2 regions of the Ruthenibacterium sp. genome follow, and region 1 is predicted to be linked to the other one. Evidence: riboswitches for the same ligand, from Rfam matches in the RefSeq annotation. Region 1 holds a riboswitch; the other holds the start of a gene.
The links. A riboswitch is a leader RNA that binds a small molecule or an ion and turns the genes downstream of it on or off. The one in region 1 is predicted to bind lysine.
Positions count from the first base shown of each region.

Region 2: another riboswitch for lysine. It lies ahead of IIY41_RS00500 (Na+/H+ antiporter NhaC family protein); the one in region 1 lies ahead of asd (aspartate-semialdehyde dehydrogenase).

Region 1 covers NZ_JAFOIN010000092.1:24,467-27,513, forward strand. Annotated here, with positions in the region: gene queA (tRNA preQ1(34) S-adenosylmethionine ribosyltransferase-isomerase QueA) at 1-699, opposite strand, end outside; lysine riboswitch at 764-939, shown strand; gene asd (aspartate-semialdehyde dehydrogenase) at 1,080-2,159, shown strand; gene dapA (4-hydroxy-tetrahydrodipicolinate synthase) at 2,221-3,047, shown strand, end outside.
Region 2 covers NZ_JAFOIN010000003.1:39,467-42,513, reverse strand. Annotated here, with positions in the region: gene IIY41_RS00505 (hypothetical protein) at 1-999, shown strand, start outside; lysine riboswitch at 1,215-1,384, shown strand; gene IIY41_RS00500 (Na+/H+ antiporter NhaC family protein) at 1,513-3,047, shown strand, end outside.

The sequences.
Region 1 (3,047 bases):
GCTGACGGAATACCATTCACTGTGCATTTTGTGGTCAAGGATATCATCCTCTTTCACAGGGCGGAACGTGCCGAGTCCTACATGCAGCGTTACCTCGGCAAAGCGGACGCCTTCTTTTCGCAGTGTATCCATAAGCTCCGGTGTGAAATGCAGGCCTGCCGTGGGCGCAGCAGCGCTTCCAAGCTCTTTCGCATATACAGTCTGATACTGGGATTGGTCGTCCAGCTGCTTTTGGATATAGGGCGGCAGAGGCATTTTCCCGAAGGCGTCCAGTTTTTCATACAGCGTCGGAGTATCGTAAAAAAATTCCGCATGCTTGTTGCCGTCCTCCATTGTATCACGGACGACCGCCGTCAGTGTGCCGTCACCGAAGATGATACGCGTACCCGCATGCAGGCGTTTGCCGGGTTTGGCCAGGCATTCCCATACGTCGCCTTTCACCTGCCGCAGCAAAAGCAGTTCGCAGACTGCACCGGTGCCTTCCTTGTGCCCAATGAGACGCGCAGGCAGCACCTTGGAATTGTTGACGACCAGCAGGTCCCCGGGCTGCAGAAGGCCGGGAAGGTCACGGAATACAGCATGACGGAGCTCGCCGCTGGCGCGGCCGAGGCACAACAGGCGCGCGGCATCTCGTGGTTCACATGGCTCCTGGGCAATCAGTTCTTTGGGCAGGTCAAAATAAAAGTCGCTTTTTTGCATCGTTCAGGCCTTCTTTTCATTGACATCACGTTGTGTGGATGATATATTAAACAATAAATAGAATAAAAACCGCAGAGGTGCGGTTTTCAAGAGTAAACGCGTGTATCGTGATTGCCAAAATCCTAAGCCGCGTCAAAAGGGAAAACCGCCGAAGGCAGCGCGCGGCAAGCGCCGCCTGGCTGCAACGCTGAAAGGCTTGCGGCTGTCGCGTCCGTCGTGGCGCGTTGCGCTGCGGAAGGTAGCAATCTTATATATTATATTGCAATTCTTGCCGGTTTTCAAGCCGGTTTTTTTCTTTTGCGGCTTTATTCGCATGTTCATCGTTTTTGTATCATGCGCATAAAATAGATAAAGAGGTCAATGGGAAAGGGTTGTTAAAAATGAAAGAATACAAAGTCGGTGTTGTTGGCGCAACAGGTATGGTTGGGCAGCGGTTTGTTTCTCTGCTGGAAAATCATCCGTGGTTCCGTCTCGCGGCGTTGGCCGCCTCTCCCCGTTCCGCCGGAAAAACGTATGAGGAAGCCGTGGGCGCACGGTGGGCCATGCCTACGCCAATGCCCGGAGAAGCGAAAAAAATGGTGGTGATGGATGCCGCCGACGTTGCCGCCGTTGCCGCGAAAGTAGACTTCGTGTTCTGCGCCGTGGACATGAAAAAGGACGAGATCAAAGCTCTGGAGGAGGCCTATGCGAAGGCGGAATGCCCTGTTGTCTCAAACAACAGCGCGCACCGTTTTACGCCGGATGTCCCGATGGTCGTGCCTGAGATCAACGCGGAGCATATTGAAGTTATCTCCGCTCAGCGCGCGCGCCTTGGTACCAAACGCGGCTTCATTGCCGTAAAGTCCAACTGCTCTTTGCAGAGCTATGTTCCCGCTCTGCATCCCCTGATGCGGGATTATGGCGTTTCCAAATGCCTTGTGTGCACCTATCAGGCTATTTCCGGTGCAGGCAAGACCTTTGAGACCTGGCCCGAAATGGTTGACAACTGCATTCCATACATCGGCGGTGAAGAGGAAAAAAGCGAGAAAGAGCCGCTCAAGCTGTGGGGCCATATTGAAAACGGACAGATCGTTCCGGCCGACAAGCCCTCCATTACTGCCCAGTGCCTGCGCGTTGCGTGCTCAGACGGCCACATGGCGGCGGTGTTCGTCAGCTTTGACAAAAAGCCCACAATGGATGAAATCAAAGAAAAGTGGGCTGCCTTTTCCGGCCCGGCCCAGGAGCTGAAGCTGCCCAGCGCGCCGAAGCAGTTCCTGCACTATTTTGAAGAGGCCGACCGCCCTCAGACAAAGCTGGACCGAAACCTGGAAAACGGCATGGCGGTTTCCATCGGTCGTCTGCGCCCCGACACGCAATATGATTACAAATTTGTATGCCTTTCACATAACACGCTCCGCGGCGCCGCCGGCGGTGCGGTGCTGCTGGCGGAGCTGCTGGCGGCGGAGGGGTACATGGGCTGATCGTCTTCCCCACCGTTTTGAGATTCAGAAACCGTTTAAAAGAAAGTGAGCGTATACCCCCATGAAGCAGACGATTTTCAAGGGCTCCGGCGTGGCCATCATCACGCCGATGCTGGAGGACGGTTCCGTCAACTATCCGGTGTTGAAAGAACTGCTGGAGCAGCAGATTGCGGGCGGCACAGATGCAATCGTCATCTGCGGCACCACGGGCGAAGCCTCCGCGCTGAACGACACGGAACATCTGGATGTGATAGAATTTGCCTGTGCGACGGTGAACCGTCGTCTGCCGGTCATCGCCGGCACAGGTTCCAATGATACGCGCCACGCCGTCGCCCTCTCCCGCGAGGCAAAAAACCGTGGCGCAGACGCTTTGCTGCAGGTGACGCCCTATTACAACAAAACCAGCCAGGCGGGTCTTGTACGGCATTTCAATGCGGTGGCGGACGCCGTAGGTCTGCCGATGATCCTTTACAATGTGCCTTCGCGCACAGGTATGAATATTCAGCCTGAGACATACGCAGAGCTTGCGAAGCATCCGCTCATTGTGGCCACCAAGGAGGCGAGCGGAAACGTGAGCGCCATCGCGAAAACGGTTGCGCTGTGCGGCGACGAACTGGCCATCTATTCCGGAAACGACGACCAGATCCTTCCCCTGCTGGCTCTGGGCGGCATCGGAGTGATCTCTGTGCTGGCGAACGTAGCCCCGCGGGAAACGCACGATATCTGCCGGCTTTATTTCGAGGGCAAACACGCGGAAAGCCTTGCGTTGCAGCTTCGGCTTCTGGAACTGATCGAAGCATTGTTCTGCGACGTGAACCCTATTCCTGTAAAGGAAGCGATGAATCTGCTGGGACATGACGCGGGACAATGCCGTATGCCGCTTGCTCC
Region 2 (3,047 bases), on a different contig from region 1:
GCCACGGGCGACGACGCTTATTACGAACCTGTGGTGCGGAACCTGACCATGATGCTCACCTATATCGAGCCGGACGACAGCATCTTTACGAACAACTCCACCCGGCAGGACCGGGGGCGCAAGATCTATCCCAAAGACTATTACTTTGAGTATCTGTATATGGGCGACGTGCTGCAGAAGCCGGAATTTCTGGACGCGGCGAATGAGATCATAGCGGCAGTGGACCGCCACGGCCTGAAGGCCATGGATTGCCTGATCCAGTTCATGCTGCAGCCCCGCCTGGCCGCGCTGGAGCACGCGGGCAGCGGTTTCCCGGCGGATTATCACAAATTTTACAAGGGCAGCGAGATCGTACGCTGCCGCCGGAAGGGGTATTCCTACACCATCATCAACCACAGCGCGGGCTTTTTGTATTTCCAGAACGGCGATTTTACTGTGAGTATGCACATCGGCGCCAGTTTCTGTGAGCACCGCAGCTTCATCCCCGAGACGCTGGCCTCCACGGGCGAAAACGCCTATGCGCTGCACCAGACCATGACGGGCTGGTATTATCTGCCGTTTGAAGAAAAGCCGGAGACCAGCGACTGGTGGAAAATGGACCACACGAAGCGCGCGCAGCTTCACGGGCCGGATATGATATTCGATGTGGAGGTCACCGAGGCGGAGAACGGCATTGACGTGCACATCGTCAACACCGGGATCGACCGTGCGCCTCTGCGTGTGGAGCTTGCGTTCGACGCGGGCTGCCGCGTGGAGACGGAGCATTTTGCCGCGGACGGCGCGGAGGGCGGCGGTATCGTCGCCAAATCCGGAACGCTGACGGCCTCCAGGGGAAGGTACGCCATCGAGGCGGGCCCGTGCTTCGGCGCGCACGGCTTCACAGCGGGTAAGTTTGGAAGCATGAAGCGCACCGAGGGCTGCTATACTGTGTATTTGACGGATTACAGCTGTTTTGAGCACACCATCTCTCTGCGGGCGAAACCCAGCCTTCACGATTGAGACCCCTGAAAAAAACGAAACGCATTGCCCCGGCGGATGCCGGGGCGTTTTTTGAAGAAGCGGAAAAGCCGTGTGCATCCGGAAAAATTTTTTGTGTAAAAAATGGCGGATCCGCTTGCTATTTTGGAGCAGCCGTGCTAATTTATAAGTATCATTCGAATGTTCCCGGGCGCGTTGTGTGCTTCGGGAAGGCCGGAAAGGTCTTTTCAACTGAATACGCGGATAGAGGCGCGGGACTCATGCGTACCCGGAACAATGGCCAGGCAGCCGTTTCGGGGAGAGGGGGAACCGCCGAAGGAGCAGCCGCCTGCCTGGGCGGCGTATCCTGGGCCGTGGGAGAATATCCTGCGGACTGTCACAAAATTTGTGGAGCGCTATCCAGACGCATCTTCCAGCGGAGGCTGCGTCCGGTTGCCCTGTGCGCTCTATGCGCACAGGGCTTTTTGTTTTTTCCAGCCTGTGTCCGTGTGTCGGAGCGGAGGGCCTGCGGCAGAACACAGGAGGAGGAACAGTATGAAAAAAAGGATTCGGCTGCTGCCCATGCTGGCGGCGGTGCTGGTGCTGGCGGTTTTGTGCGCGGCGCCGGCTTTTGCGGAAAGCGGCGCGCAGGACGAACCGGGTTCGCGCATGGTGGAATGCGCGGAATGCGGCGGCTCGGGCGCTTGCATGGAATGCCTGGGCAAGGACGCGGCATGCGGGGCGTGCGGCGGGAAAAACATCTGCGGGGCCTGCGGCGGCTCCGGCAGGACAGAGGCGGAAAGCCGGTTTTACAATACGGCATGGTCCCTGCTGCCGCCGCTCATTGCCATCACGCTGGCGCTCATCACAAAAGAGGTGTATTCTTCACTGTTTATAGGCATTGCTGCGGGCGGCCTGCTGTATGCGAATTTCAGCTTTGAGGGCACGGTGCTGCACGTATTTCAGGGAGGCATCGTCTCGGTGCTGTCGGATGCATACAACGTCGGCATCCTGGTGTTTCTTGTCGTTTTGGGCACGATGGTCTGCATGATGAACAAGGCCGGCGGTTCTGCGGCCTTCGGACGATGGGCACAGACACATATCAAATCCCGCGTGGGCGCGCAGCTGGCTACGGTAGCGCTGGGCTGCCTCATTTTCATCGACGATTATTTCAACTGTCTGACGGTGGGCTCCGTGATGCGGCCCGTCACCGACAAGCATCGGGTATCGCGCGCCAAATTGGCGTATATCATCGACGCTACGGCGGCACCGGTGTGCATCATTGCGCCTATTTCGTCCTGGGCGGCGGCTGTGTCCGGTTTTGTGGAGGATGGAAAGGGCCTGTCCCTCTTCATCCGGGCCATTCCCTATAATTTCTATGCACTGTTCACCATCGCCATGATGGTGATGCTTGTTGTGCTGCGGGTGGATTACGGCCCCATGGCGAAAAGCGAGGCGCTGGCCGGCGGGGGAGACCTGTTCGGCGGCGGGCCGGACCCCTATGCGGGCGCAGGGGAGGCCCCGGCGGACAAAGGGCGTGTGGTTGACCTTATTGCACCCATTGCAGTGCTTATTTTCTGCTGCGTGGTGGGCATGGTGTATTCCGGCGGCTTCTTCGCAGGCGGGGAAGGCGGCGTGCTGGCGCGTTTCAGCACCGCGTTCTCAAACTCCGACGCGTCGGTAGGGCTGATGCTTGGGTCCGCATTCGCTCTGGTGTTCAGCTTCGTTTATTATATGCTGCGCCGGGCAATGTCCTTCCGCGAGATGATGGGCTGCATCCCGGACGGCTTTAAGGCGATGGTGCCTGCCATTATGATCCTCACATTCGCATGGTCGCTGAAAGCCATGACGGATTCTCTGGGCGCGAAATACTTTGTGCGGGACCTTGTGAAAAGCGGCGCGGAAGGCATGCAGATGTTCCTGCCGGCCATCGTGTTCCTGATCGGCTGCCTGCTGGCTTTTGCGACAGGGACAAGCTGGGGAACGTTCGGCGTGCTCATCCCCATCACCATGGCGATCTTCCCTCTGGACGACCCCATGGGAATCGTGTGCATTGCCGCATGTATGGCGGGCGCCGTGTGCGGCGACCA